DNA from 2 places in the Buttiauxella cochleicola genome. Region 2 is predicted to be linked to the other one. Evidence: riboswitches for the same ligand, from Rfam matches in the RefSeq annotation. Region 2 holds a riboswitch; the other holds the start of a gene.
The links. A riboswitch is a leader RNA that binds a small molecule or an ion and turns the genes downstream of it on or off. The one in region 2 is predicted to bind thiamine pyrophosphate.
Positions count from the first base shown of each region.

Region 1: linked by a shared signal. The riboswitch ahead of thiB (thiamine ABC transporter substrate binding subunit) and the one ahead of thiC (phosphomethylpyrimidine synthase ThiC) in region 2 are both predicted to bind thiamine pyrophosphate.

Region 1 is NZ_JAJSOU010000005.1:93,633-101,065, reverse strand. It holds gene araC (arabinose operon transcriptional regulator AraC) at 1-722, shown strand, start outside; gene LVQ79_RS08300 (DedA family protein) at 934-1,707, shown strand; gene thiQ (thiamine ABC transporter ATP-binding protein ThiQ) at 1,691-2,395, opposite strand; gene thiP (thiamine/thiamine pyrophosphate ABC transporter permease ThiP) at 2,474-4,111, opposite strand; gene thiB (thiamine ABC transporter substrate binding subunit) at 4,087-5,070, opposite strand; TPP riboswitch at 5,107-5,206, opposite strand; gene sgrR (HTH-type transcriptional regulator SgrR) at 5,243-6,901, opposite strand; gene sgrT (glucose uptake inhibitor SgrT) at 6,995-7,156, shown strand; gene LVQ79_RS08270 (sugar efflux transporter) at 7,298-7,433, shown strand, end outside.
Region 2 is NZ_JAJSOU010000027.1:4,686-12,118, reverse strand. It holds gene thiS (sulfur carrier protein ThiS) at 1-81, opposite strand, end outside; gene LVQ79_RS21900 (HesA/MoeB/ThiF family protein) at 65-820, opposite strand; gene thiE (thiamine phosphate synthase) at 813-1,448, opposite strand; gene thiC (phosphomethylpyrimidine synthase ThiC) at 1,448-3,349, opposite strand; TPP riboswitch at 3,438-3,551, opposite strand; gene rsd (sigma D regulator) at 3,602-4,105, opposite strand; gene nudC (NAD(+) diphosphatase) at 4,209-4,982, shown strand; gene hemE (uroporphyrinogen decarboxylase) at 5,017-6,081, shown strand; gene nfi (deoxyribonuclease V) at 6,091-6,762, shown strand; gene LVQ79_RS21865 (YjaG family protein) at 6,806-7,396, shown strand.

The DNA.
Region 1 (7,433 bases), on a different contig from region 2:
TGAAAGGTTACATCCTGAATTTAACGGTGAAGGGTGAAGGAGTTATCAATAATCAGGGTAAAAACTACGTTTGCCGCCCTGGCGATATTCTGTTGTTCCCCCCGGGTGAGGTGCATCACTATGGCCGCGCTCCGGATAGCAAAGAGTGGTATCACCAGTGGGTTTACTTCCGCCCGCGTGCGTACTGGCAGGAGTGGTTAAACTGGGACCCTATCTTTGCGCATACCGGTTTCTTCCGTCCTGATGACGCCCATCAGCAGAATTTTTCACAGTTGTTTGGCCAGATAATTGAATCCGGGCAGGCAGAAGGGCGCTACGCCGAATTACTGGCGATTAACCTATTAGAGCAGCTGTTGTTGCGGCGTATGGAAGTGCTGAGCGCATCCCTCAATCCACCGCTTGATAACCGCGTTCGCGATGCCTGCCAGTACATCAGCGACCATCTGGCCGATAACCATTTTGATATTGCAGGTGTGGCGCAGCATGTCTGTTTATCGCCTTCACGTCTGTCGCATCTGTTCCGTCAGCAGCTTGGTGTCAGTGTTTTAAGCTGGCGCGAAGACCAACGCATCCTGCAGGCAAAACTGTTGTTGAGCACGACCCGCATGCCGATTGCCAGCGTCGGGCGCAATGTCGGTTTTGAAGACCAGCTCTATTTTTCTCGCGTCTTTAAGAAATGTACCGGTGCCAGCCCGAGTGAATTCCGTGCAGGCTGTGAGTAGCTTTACCCTTCGTACTTCACGCTGTCTCTTTGTTGGCTGCGTTTACTCACCCGAATCACTTACTTGAGTAAGCTCATCGGGACTCGTTCTCTTGCCGCTGCGATACAGCCCGAATTACTTTGGGTAACTATAATTGGATGACACAAATCATGTCTTGACGGTTGTCTCATCACTCAGGAGAATCGCCCACTCGTTTCTCGACGGATGCTTTATGGAAGCTTTGCTGGAACACTTTATTACTCAGTCAGTGGCGTATTCACTTTTCGCGGTGATGCTGGTGGCCTTTCTGGAATCACTTGCGCTGGTCGGGCTAATCCTTCCTGGTACAGTCATGATGGCAGGGCTTGGCGCGCTGATTGGTGGCGGTCAGGTGGGCTTTTATCACGCCTGGGCTGCCGGAATTGTCGGTTGCCTGTTGGGCGACTGGATTTCGTTCTGGCTGGGAGGCCGCTTTAAAGGGCCACTGCATCGCTGGTCGTTTATGAAAAAGAACAAAGCGCTGCTGGATAAAACCGAGCATGCGCTGCATCAGCACAGCATGTTTACCATCCTGGTCGGCCGTTTTGTTGGCCCGACACGCCCGCTGGTGCCGATGGTCGCAGGCATGCTAGACCTCCCGGTTTCTAAATTTATCATCCCGAACATTATTGGCTGCATTTTCTGGCCACCCATCTACTTCTTGCCGGGGATTCTGGCGGGTGCCGCGATTGATATTCCTGCGGATATGCAAAGTAGTAGCTTTAAATGGCTCTTGCTGCTAGTAGCACTGGGGCTGTGGCTGGCGGGATGGTTGTGTTGGCGCTGGTGGCGCAGTGGTAAAGCAAGTACTGACCGTTTAACTCAGTACTTGCCGCGATCTCGTTTGCATTGGTTAGCACCAACAATGACGGTGCTGGCCTTGGGGAGCTTTGTTGCAATCCAGATGCACCCGATGATGCCGATTTACCGCAGCATTCTTTGGAAAGTGCTCACCGGGCAACACTAATTCCTAACAGCGCTGATGCGCTAGCTTCTCCGCTTAATAAGGTTGCCGTGTCGCCATCCCAGGCGATACGGCCATCGACCACAACAAGACTTCTTTCAGCGATTCGCGCTGCATCTTCAATACTGTGTGACACCATCAATAGCGTCAGTTGTTGCTGGCGGCATAGATTATCAAGCAGTTGCAGCATCTCCTGGCGTAGTGCCGGGTCGAGTGCTGAAAATGGCTCATCGAGCAGCAAAATCGGTTGTTCACGAACCAGACAGCGGGCGAGGGCGACACGCTGGCGCTGACCGCCAGAAAGCTGCGCTGGCAGCCTGTCGAGTAAATCGCTTATCGCCATTTGGCTGGCAATTGTTGCCAGACGTTCGAGCTGTGCGGCATTAAGCTTCAGGCCAGGATTTAACCCCAGCCCAATGTTCTGGCGCACAGTCAGGTGGTTAAAAAGATTGTTCTCCTGGAACAGCATCGACACCGGGCGCTGTGCGGGTGCCGTCGCCGTATGGTCATTGCCATTAAGCATAATTTTCCCGCTGGCAGGTGCGAGAAAACCGGCAATTAAACTCAGCAGCGTACTTTTCCCCGCCCCGCTAGGCCCCAACACCGCAACGCGCTCTCCGGCGTTAATTTGCATCGAAAAGCGCATCGGTAAATGGTGATAGAGCCAGGTTATATCAGTTAGCTTTAGCATTCCCTTCATCCTTCAAGTTGCAGGTGTGTTGGCTGCTTTCTTTCATCCAGGTCACATAGTTTTCTATGTTCCCAGGCTTCATTCACTTGCCGCCTTCCTGCAACCTGAATCATTTTGGGAATCGCGTCCCGGAAGTTTTTCAATCAATGTGAATAAAGCAAAGCACAGTATCAGCAGAATTAGCGCGGTAACGGCACCATCCTGGCTGCGATATGAACCAATTTGTTGATAGAGATAGAACGGTAGCGTGCGGAAATCTTCATTACCAAACAGCGCCACTACGCCAAAATCACCAATCGACAGCACGCAGGCAAATGCCAGCGCTTGCGCCAGTGGGCGCTTCAGGGCGCGCAACTCGATATAACGCAGGCGGTTTAAGCCGCTGATATTCAGCGACTGGCACAGCTTGTTGTAGCGTTCAGCCACGTCCAGCATCGGGTTTTCCAGCACTTTCAGGGCGTAGGGAACCGCCATTAATGCATTGGTGAAAATCACAATGCCATCGGCGGATTGCGGCAAACCTACCGTGTTATTGAGCAGCAGGAAAAAGCCGGTCGCCAGCACGATACCCGGCATCGCGAGGATTAGCATGCCGCTTAACTCCAGCGCCTGCCCGGCAAATGCGCGGTTGCGCAGGCGTAATTCTCGTGAACTCCATAGCAGCATTACCGTGATGATTACGCTTATCAATCCCGCGCCGACTGCAATTCTTAACGAGGTGAATAATGCCTGCCAGAGAATCGGCTGGGAAAGCACGCTGTTAAAACCACTATTGATGCCATCAATGATGACCGCCAGCAGCGGAGGCAACAGCAGCAACAGTGCGAGTGAAATTAACAATCCGTCGCACAGTTTCCGGCGCAGGTTATCTTGCGGGTCACGCCAGCCCTGCATTTGGCTGATACCCACAGGAATGGCTTTACTGAGTCGTTGGCTCATCAGCACCAGGCCAAGACAGCAAACCATTTGTACTATTGCGAGCAGTGCCGCACGAGCAGGGTCGTAGTCATAACTGAGTGCCTGGAAGATGGCCAATTCAATGGTGGTTGCCTGCGGCCCGCCGCCGAGCGAAAGCACGGTGGCAAAACTGGCGAAGCAGAGCATAAAAATTAACGCGGCGGCAGGAAGAATCTGACGGCGTAGCCACGGCCATTCGACAAAACGGAAGAAGTTCCAACCCTGCATGCCAAGCTGTGCGGCGACCTGTCGTTGTTCGCTGGGGATATTTTCCAGCGCCTGAAGGAGCAGGCGGGTTGCCATCGGCAAGTTGAAAAAGATGTGGGCCAGCAAAATGCCTTTCAGGCCATAGGGTGAGAACCCCCATTCGATGCCAAGCCAGGCGCACAGTGAGGCCAGCCAGCCTTCACGGCCATACACCGTCAGAATACCGAACACTGCCACCAACACTGGCAAAACCAGCGTCATGGCGCACAGACGTAACAGTGCTAATCGCCCAGGGAAACGGCGTCGGTAAAGCGCCCGGGCAAGAAAAATGGCCGGGAACACCGAAAGGGTGGCTGAAAGAAATGCCTGCCAGAAGGAAAAGCGAAGTACGTGCCACAAATAGCTATCCTGCACCAACGCGCGGATATCGGTTTGCGGCGCGTTAAACCACAGCGCCAGAAAAGCCGCCAGGGCTACGGCTACCACGAGAGTGGCGGCGCATAGCCCTGGAATCAGCCAACCGGGAATTAGCGGCTGACGGAGCGTTGCCATTCACTGATCCAGCTGGCGCGATGGGAAGAGACGTCTTGCGGGCTAAATTCCAGCGTGGTCTGCGGTTTTACCAGACCATTAAAGCCTTCTGGCAATTTCACGTCTGTGACCGGGTACATCCAGTTGCCGGTTGGAATGGTGTTCTGGAACTCAGGCGTGGTAATGAACTTCATGAATTTCGCTGCCAACTCTGGCTGCTTGCTTGAAGCCAGGCGACCCGCAACTTCCACCTGCAAGTAATGTCCTTCGCTGAAATTGGCTGCCGCGTAGTTATCTTTTTTCTCTTCGATGATGTGATATGCCGGCGAGGTGGTGTAGCTCATCACCAGGTCGCCTTCGCCTTTGAGGAACAGACCGTAAGCCTCAGACCAGCCTTTGGTGACGGTGACGGTTTTTTTGGCCAGTTTCGCCCAGGCTTCAGGCGTTTTGTCGCCATATACTTTTTGCATCCATAACAGCAGGCCGAGACCTGGGGTGCTGGTGCGTGGATCCTGGTAAATCACTTTCCATTTTTGGTCACTTTCGACCAGTTCTTTCAGGCTTTTCGGCGGGTTTTTGAGTTTGTTTTTGTCATACACAAAAGCGAAATAGCCGTAATCGAACGGCACAAACGTATTGTTATTCCAGCCACCTGGGATTTTTAGTGAACCAGTGTCAACGTTGCTCGGCGCGAACAGTTTGGTTTGCGCAGCCGCTTCCAGCAGATTGTTATCCAGCCCCAGAACCACGTCGGCTTTGCTGTTTTTACCTTCCATGCGCAGACGGTTAAGCAGTGACACGCCATCTTCGAGTGCGACGAATTTCAGCTCGCAATTGCAGTCTGCTTCAAAGGCTTTTTTTACCGCAGGGCCTGGGCCCCAGTCGGCAGCGAAAGAGTCGTAGGTGTAAACAGTCAGCAGGGGTTTGGCGAAAACAGGGGCGGCGACGAGCGCCAGTAACGGCAGGAATTTTTTGAACACTTTGCACCTCTTTAAATTAGGGGTGGCAAAGGACTTTGAGAATTGAGCCTCAAATCCCTTCGCCGGCGTTATCCGGATCAGGTTCGACGGGTATTATCTCAGCCAGACTTTCGTCTTAGCACCCCGTTGAGAACGCGTGCATTGTAATGATTCTGTGAATGAATCGGAAGTATTAAGGTTCCGGTGGTGCAAACCATGCCGATTTAAAGTCAAACCAGCCGAGCGTGTTCATACGCACGCCGCGCATACTGCGCTGCCCTTCAATGCGCAACCAATGGTGGATTAATGGCAAAATATCATTGTTTTCAACTCGCTTCTGGCACCATTCAGGCAAAGAAAGCTCGCCGTTGTGCCATTTCCGGGTATCGGTTTCCCAGTCATTTTCGATGCATTTTTGAATCAGAGGGACTTCATACAGATGCGAATAAAGGGAGAATTCTAAAGGCAGAGTGAAGTTTGCGCTGTTAAGCCAGATATCGCTTTCGGCATTGCCCTGGTGCCACTCCTCATAGCTGACTTCCTGCACCACAAGCTTAACGCCTGCGCGAGCCAGCAGTTCCTCCATGACTTTACTGATAACCCGGTGTTCGACGTGATCGCGGTAAAACGTCAGCGTTACAGATTCCAGACCAGCAGGTTTTTCAAACACCGGTTGTGGACGTGCGTGGTGCCAGCGCGGCAGTAAACCATACGCCGGGAACCAGTACTGCTGGTTTTGAGCTCCCGCGCTATAAAGCAGATGAATGGGGGCCAACATATGGCTTAGCCAGCGGCGAACGTCGTCATTACTGCCAGATTTGGAGCGTCTATCAAACAAAATGTAATAGCAGCCTTCTTCCAGGCGGCTTTCGACGGCTTTTTCACTGTCAGGCATGCCCGATAGTTGCACTGCGCAACTGACATCTTCACCGATCTCTGGCAATACCCAGAAATTTACCTCGTCAATCAATGCGCGATAGCCGAAGTAATCATCGTAAGCCTGAATCTTCAGCTGGTTAGTGTTATTGCGCACAACAGAGTACGGCCCAGTACCGACTGGCTGGCGTGAAAAATTGCTTAGGGTTTGCCATTCACGGGGCAGAATCATGGCATGAACGCTACCCAGCAACCACGGCAGCCAGTTGTCCGGTTGCGAAAGGGTGATATCCAGTGTCCACGCGGTAGGTGAGGTGATTTGCGTAATGTGCGAATACAGCGGCAGCGCGTTAATCCGCTGCAAAGAGGTGACCACATCCAGCATGTCCAGCTCGCGGCCATGGTGAAAATGAATGCCGGGGCGCAAATAAAAACGCCAGTGTAATGGGGAAATTTGCTGCCAGTGATGGGCAATATCTGCTTCCAGTTCCCCATTTTCCTCATTTATACGAATTAAGCCGCTGAAAATTTGGCGGGCAATATGGGTTTCTGAACGACGTAAAGCCGAGCCTGGTAACAGATTTAACAGTGGACGGTAATAGAGAACGCGCAGGATATGCCGACCCTGGCGGAAGCTGCGGCCAAGATGCGAAATCAACATTTGGCGTACAGCGGCTTTATCACCAACGATCTGCACCAGTTGATCGATCCTGTCTTGCTCAAGAAGATCTTCAGCCCGCTGTTGCTGGAGTGCAAGGCCGGTATACAGGAATTCCAGCTGTGAACGCTTACCGCGCCCGACCTCTGCTTTCCAGCTGAGCCAGCCCGTTTCCTGCATTGCACTAAGCAGCGTACGCATATGGCGACGGGAGCAATTCAGCAGATCTGCCAGCTCATTGAGCGTGGTTTCCTGCGGCTTACCTTCAAAGTTTTGCCATAAACGTATGAACTGTTGTTGCAGACGACTGCTGGACATAAAAGAGGAACTCCCGTCAGAAACTCATCAATTTAACTTTCCTCATATTACGCCAATAATCATCAACGTTGAAACGAGGAAGTGGAGATGTATATGAAACGGTCACCAGTTATTAAGTTCTATCATCAGTATTTTGCCGCAACACAAAATGTTTCTGCTGGATGGCTGGCTCGCCTGACAGCAACGCAACGTCTGAAGATGCTCGAGGACTTAATGCAGTGGGAAATTACCGTTCCCGAGACCGGAAAGCACTAACTCGTTGATACATGTGTGACTGAGAATTGGTGAATTTCACCTGGCCAGCAGATTGTTCCTGCTGGCTTTTTTATACCCGTCATTAGGGTATAGTTTACGTTTTGCACACCCAATGAGCGCTCGAACAAAAGGAATTTCTGCATGCTTTGGTTTTTGACGCGAGGACGTCGCCTCAATCCGGTATATGCCGCATTTATGATTGTGGCTTTCATGATGGGGATTGCGGGGGCACTCCAGGCGCCCACTCTTAGCCTGTTTTTAAGTCGCGAAGTAGAAG
Region 2 (7,433 bases):
TAAACGCAACTGTTCCAACAAATTTTCCAGCGTCAGGTTATCTGGGCAATGCATTGGTTCGTCGTTAAAGTGGATGTGCATCTAGCCCTCCGCATACCGGGCAATTAGCTGCTTTTTGCATTGCGAGGGAGCGCCAGCTGTGTTGGCGGGCGTCGAACAGGCGCAAAGTCCCGGTGGCGGGAAGCATGCCATTTATCACTTTTATGGCTTCAAGTGCCTGCAATGTTCCCATGACTCCAACAACCGGGCCGATAATGCCTGCGGTGCGGCAATTGCGTTCCGGTTCGTGTTCATCAGGCCAGACACAGCGATAACAGCCGCTTTCCCACGGCGGCGTAAGAACCATCAGTTGCCCGCCAAACCCCACTGCGCTGGCGGAAATCAACGGTTTGTTATGCGCAACGCACGCAGCGTTAATCCCATGCCGTGTCGCCATGTTATCGCTACAATCGAGCACCAGATCGGCGTTCTTTACCGCTATGTTCAACGTTGCTCCCGCTAAACGCTCGCTAATAACCTGGAGCGTAATATCCGGGTTAAGCTTCTGAAGATGGCGTTGGGCGGCCAGCGATTTCGGCTGTTCCAAATCCTGAGAGGTAAACAGAATCTGGCGCTGTAAATTACTGATATGCACGGTGTCATCGTCGGCGAGAATCAAAGTACCCACGCCCGCGGCAGCAAGATATAACGCGGCAGGCGAACCCAGCCCGCCAAGCCCGACGATTAAGACTTTGCTGGCGAGCAGCTTTTGCTGCCCTTCAATAGCGATGTCTTCCAGCAACAGCTGGCGGCTGTAACGCATGAAATCGGCATCATTCATCGCCAGCTCCCACAAGTTCAAGAAGCTGAGCGGTAGCCGCTCGCCAGTCGGCGGCCTGTGTGATTGCGCTGACGACCGCGACACTTCCAACGCCCGTTGCGAGTACAGCAGGAACACGCTCGATGCTTATTCCACCGATGGCGACAGTCGGGTAATCGCCCAGCGTTTTGATGTGGGCTGCGAGTTGCGAAAGCCCCTGTGGAGCGGATGGCATCTGCTTGGTGTTGGTGGGGAAAACATGCCCGAGCGCAATGTAAGAAGGGCGCGCCATTAGTGCGCGATCCATTTCCATATTGTCGTGCGTCGAAAGCCCGAGGCGCAGGCCGGCATCGCGAATAGCATCCAGATTGGCAACATCCATATCTTCCTGGCCCAGGTGAATACCGTATGCGTGATGCTTTATCGCCAGTTGCCAATAATCGTTAATAAACAGACGCGCTTCATAGCGTTTGCCAAGTTCGATAGCCGCCGCAATATCGGCTTCCACTGTTTCGTCGCTTTTATCCTTGATGCGCAGTTGAATGGTGCGCACGCCAGCTTCAAGCAGACGGGCAATCCACTCAACGCTATCCACCACCGGATACAAACCCAGGCGTTGGGGAACGGCTGGAAATGCAGTTGTGTTCATCACACTTCCTCCTGACGCAGATAAATTTCGCCACCTTTTGCCCGGAAGGATTGCGACATATCGTCCATGCCTACTTCTATGGCTTGCTTAGCCGCGAAATCGCGGACTTCCTGGGATATTTTCATCGAGCAGAATTTTGGTCCGCACATTGAACAGAAGTGCGCGACTTTGCCGGATTCCTGCGGTAGCGTTTCATCGTGATAGGCGCGAGCGGTGAAGGGATCGAGAGCCAGGTTAAACTGGTCTTCCCAGCGGAATTCAAAGCGGGCTTTCGACATGGCGTTATCGCGGATTTGCGCTCCAGGGTGACCTTTTGCCAGATCTGCGGCATGCGCCGCAATTTTGTAGGTAATCAGCCCCTGTTTCACATCTTCTTTATTCGGCAGGCCGAGGTGCTCTTTTGGCGTGACGTAGCACAGCATCGCGCAGCCGAACCAGCCAATCATGGCCGCGCCAATCCCTGATGTGAAATGGTCGTAACCGGGCGCAATGTCAGTGGTCAACGGGCCAAGAGTGTAGAACGGCGCTTCGTGGCAATGCTCTAGTTCTTCGGTCATGTTGCGGCGGATCATCTGCATCGGCACATGTCCTGGGCCTTCAATCATTACCTGTACATCGTATTCCCAGGCAATTTTGGTCAACTCGCCAAGCGTATGCAGCTCAGAGAATTGCGCTTCATCGTTGGCATCCTGAATGGAGCCAGGGCGCAGGCCGTCACCCAGTGAGAGTGAAACGTCATAAGCGGCACAGATCTCGCAGACTTCGCGGAAGTGCTCATACAGGAAGTTTTCCTGATGATGCGACAGGCACCATTTCGCCATAATCGATCCTCCGCGTGAAACAATTCCGGTCAGGCGTTTGGCGGTCATCGGCACATAGCGCAGCAACACTCCGGCGTGAATAGTAAAGTAATCCACACCTTGCTCTGCCTGTTCCAGAAGTGTGTCGCGGAACATTTCCCAGGTCAGGTCTTCGGCGATGCCGTTTACTTTTTCTAGTGCCTGGTAGATTGGCACGGTGCCGATTGGCACAGGGCTATTACGCAAAATCCATTCGCGGGTTTCGTGGATATAGCGGCCGGTAGAAAGATCCATCACGGTGTCTGCGCCCCAGCGCGTTGACCAGACCAGTTTTTCCACTTCTTCTTCAATGGAGGAGGTGACCGCTGAGTTGCCGATATTGGCATTCACTTTGACAAGGAAATTACGGCCGATAATCATCGGTTCCGATTCGGGGTGGTTGATGTTGGCAGGGATAATTGCCCGGCCTGCGGCGACTTCGTCACGTACAAACTCAGGGGTAATATTTTCCGGCAGGCGCGCACCAAAACCCTGGCCTGGATGCTGGTGGCGTAACACTTCATCGCGAACGCGTTCGCGGCCCATGTTTTCACGGACGGCGATAAACTCCATTTCCGGCGTCACAATTCCCTGACGTGCATAGTGCAGTTGTGTAACGATTTTCCCAGCTTTAGCGCGCTTAGGCGTGAGTTGTGTTTCAAAACGCAATTCGTCCAGATCGTCATCAGCCAGACGCTCTTTGGTATATGCAGAGCTACGATCGGTCAGTGTTTCGCAATCATCACGCTCGCTAATCCAGCTTTCACGCAGTGGTGGAAGCCCGCGCAGAACGTCGATACTGATTGTCGGGTCGCCATACGGACCTGAAGTGTCATACACCGGTATCGCATCGTTAGGGGTGAACAGAGGATTTTCTTTCGTACCGCCCGTTGCTGTTGGGCTGAGTTGAATTTCGCGCATCGGTACGCGGATATCATCGCGTGATTCAGTGAGATAAATGCGTTGGGAATTAGGGAAAGCAGTACCTTCCAGCGTATTGATAAAATGCTGGGCAGCAGCGCGTTGTTCGCGGCGGTTTGGTTTTTTTTCAGTAATAGACATAGCTCATTCCAGTAAATATCAAGGAGTGGCTTGTCAGAACAACGGAGGAGTAATGAATGTGGGGCGCCCGCGTACGGGTGAACCCAAAAGCAGAATTACTCTTGTTCCCTTCGCAGGTATTAGCCTGATCAGGTTCCGCGGATCCCGAATTAACGGTCTCAGCCGGTGTTCAATTAAACACTCGGCACTCCGACAAGATAAACCCGTATTGCTACGGGTCGTTATGTAAACTACTCGTTAACAGCGCAGAACTCAAGCCGGACGTGCAAGGCTGCCGGTATCGTTAGCACTGTCATTTATATCGTGGTCGTAAGCTAACTGAATGAGTTTATCTTCCAGTGAAAAACGTGATTCCAGCGCTTCACCGATGCCGGATAACGCTTTCTGGAACTCAATATAGTTATCATCATCGATAGCACTTTCGAGATGCGAATCGTAAAAATCCATAATGTGCTGGGTGTTGGCTTCAAGCTGCGGATAAAGATGAGTTGCGGCTAAAAGTGGGCTGCTACCTTCCATTTCGCTGATAATGCGTTCATAAATATTGAAATGACCGGCAGAAAGATAATCCACCAAATTATGGCAAAAGTTATCCAGAGCCTTTTCATTGAGCGCGGTATGGGATTCCTTGTTAGGCTTGATCCCAACCATATTGTAATAAGCCACCAATAAATGTTTGCGGGCATGTAGCCATTGGTCGATTAACTCATTACTACCACCGACGCGCTCAGTCAGATTTTCTAACTGGTTAAGCATGATTGACTCCGTGATTCCGTGAGTAAAAGATGTAACGCAAACGTACCCAAAATTGTTACGACCATTTGTTTATACCAGCGAACTCGGGGATGTGCACCAGGTTATGGAACGTGTAATTCAAAAGTTAGATCAGGGCTGGTTTATCGTCAGTCATGAACAAAAATTGTGGTTGCCGAAAGGTGAGCTACCTCACGGAGCGGCACAAGATTTTCAGCTTGATGGTGCGGTTGGGATGTCTATCGGCGAGTGGGAAAATGAGCCGGTGTGGTTAGTGCGGCAACATCGCCGTGCGGATATGGGCTCAGTGCGCCAGGTTATTGACCAGGATCCAGGGTTATTTCAACTTGCTGGTCGTGGCGTGCAGTTGGCGGAGTTCTATCGCTCGCATAAGTTCTGTGGCTACTGTGGCCATGAAATGCACGTCAGCAAAACCGAATGGGCGATGCTGTGTAACCATTGTCGTGAACGCTACTATCCACAAATTTCACCGTGCATCATCGTGGCTATCCGTCGTGACGACCATATCCTGCTTGCTCAGCACACACGCCATCGCGGCGGGGTTTATACCGTACTGGCCGGGTTTGTCGAAGTAGGGGAAACCCTCGAGCAGGCAGTGGCGCGTGAGGTGATGGAAGAGAGCAGCATTCGCGTGAAAAACTTACGTTATGTCACCTCGCAACCCTGGCCGTTCCCGCAATCGCTGATGACCGCGTTCATGGCGGAATATCACAGCGGTGACATTAAAATCGACCCGAAAGAGTTAATTGATGCGGGCTGGTATCGCTATGACCAACTTCCGTTATTACCGCCACCGGGTACGGTGGCTCGTCGCCTGATTGAAGACACTGTCGCCCTGTGTCGCGCCGACTATGAATGATAAACTGGCGTGATACAGCCAAAGGAAATTGAAAATGACTGAACTGAAGAACGATCGTTACCTGCGGGCGCTGCAACGCCAGCCTGTAGATACCACGCCAGTATGGATGATGAGGCAGGCAGGTCGTTACTTGCCAGAATACAAAGCGACACGTGCGCAGGCCGGCGATTTTATGTCGCTGTGCAAAAATGCAGAGCTGGCTTGCGAAGTGACTTTGCAGCCGCTGCGTCGCTACAAGCTTGATGCGGCGATCCTCTTCTCCGACATCCTCACCGTGCCGGATGCGATGGGGCTTGGCCTCTATTTTGAAGCGGGTGAAGGCCCACGTTTCCGCTCGCCAATTACCAGCCGTGCTGATGTTGAAAAGTTGCCAATTCCCGATCCGGAAGATGAACTGGGCTATGTGATGAACGCGGTGCGTACTATTCGCCGTGAACTAAAAGGCGAAGTGCCGCTGATTGGTTTCACCGGCAGCCCATGGACGCTGGCAACCTACATGGTCGAAGGCGGCAGCAGCAAAGCGTTTACCGTGATCAAAAAGATGATGTATGCCGACCCGCAAGCGCTGCATCTTCTACTCGATAAGCTGGCGCAAAGCGTCACGCAGTACCTGAATGCGCAAATCAAAGCGGGCGCACAGTCGGTGATGATTTTCGATACCTGGGGCGGCGTGCTGACCGGGCGTGATTATCAGCAGTTCTCTCTCTACTACATGCATAAAATCATCGATGGCCTGCTGCGTGAAAATGAAGGCCGCCGAGTGCCTGTGACGATGTTCACCAAAGGCGGCGGTCAATGGCTGGAAGCAATGGCTGAAACGGGATGTGATGCGCTGGGGTTAGACTGGACGACTGACATCGCCGATGCTCGCCGTCGCGTCGGTCATAAAGTGGCGTTGCAGGGCAATATGGACCCATCCATGTTGTATGCACAGCCGGCACGCATTGAAGAAGAAGTGGCGACTATTCTGGCTGGGTTCGGTAAAGGTGAAGGCCACGTGTTTAACCTGGGTCATGGCATTCACCAGGATGTTCCGCCAGAACACGCGGGTGCATTTGTTGAAGCAGTGCATCGTTTGTCGAAGCCGTATCACGAGTAAGGATCAGTGATGGATCTTGCATTCTTGCGCGCACAACAAATCGAACTTGCTTCACAGGTGATCCGTGAGGATCGTCTTGAGCAGGATCCTCCCAGGTTAATCGCCGGGGCTGACGTTGGGTTTGAGCAGGGCGGTGAGGTTACACGAGCCGCCATTGTATTATTGCAATATCCTTCCCTTGAACTGGTTGAATATCAGGTGGCGCGTGTCGCCACCTCAATGCCTTATATCCCCGGTTTCCTCTCGTTTCGCGAATATCCTGCACTGCTTGCCGCTTGGGAAATGCTGTCGCAAAAACCAGATCTGCTTTTTGTTGATGGCCATGGTATTTCGCACCCACGGCGTTTGGGCGTAGCCGCCCATTTTGGCCTGCTGGTGGATGTACCGACGATTGGCGTTGCCAAGAAACGTCTGTGTGGGAAGTTTGAACCGTTATCTGAAGAACCTGGTTCATGCCAGTTGCTGAGCGACAAAGGTGAAGCGCTTGCGTGGGTGTTACGCAGTAAAAAGCGCTGCAATCCGTTGTTTGTCTCCACAGGTCACCGTGTAAGCCTTGATACGGCCTTGCTATTGGTGAATCGCTGTCTGTTGGGTTACCGCTTACCTGAACCCACTCGCTGGGCAGATGCTGTGGCATCGGGTCGCCCGGCTTTCACGCGCTGGCAAGCAATTCAGGGGTGATTAAGGTAAACTGCCGCTAATATTCCGTCTTTGAGACATCGCTATGTTACAAAACCCAATCCATCTGCGCCTGGAGAAACTGGAAAGCTGGCAACATGTCACTTTCATGGCTTCTTTATGCGAACGTATGTATCCGAATTACGCCATGTTCTGCCAGCAGACTGAATTTGGTGATCCTCAGTTGTATCGCCGTATTCTCGACTTGATTTGGGAAACATTGACGGTCAAAGATGCGAAAGTAAATTTTGACAGCCAACTCGAGAAACTCGAAGAAGGCATTCCGTCTGCCGACGACTATGATATTTACGGTGTCTACCCGGCGATTGATGCATGCGTTGCGCTTAGCGAATTACTTCACTCACGTCTTTCAGGGGAAACTCTGGAACATGCAATTGAAGTCAGTAAGGCATCAATCACCACGGTTGCCATGCTGGAAATGACCCAGGCTGGTCGTGAAATGACCGACGAAGAGCTCAGAGCAAACCCGGCTGTTGAAGAAGAATGGGACATCCAATGGGAGATTTTCCGCCTGTTGGCTGACTGCGAAGAACGCGATGTTGAGCTGATCAAAGGGCTCCGCGCGGACTTGCGTGAAGCGGGTAGCAGCAATATTGGTATAAATTTGCAGCAGTAAGACAGCAAAACGTGACTTACAGTCCGAATTGTCACCC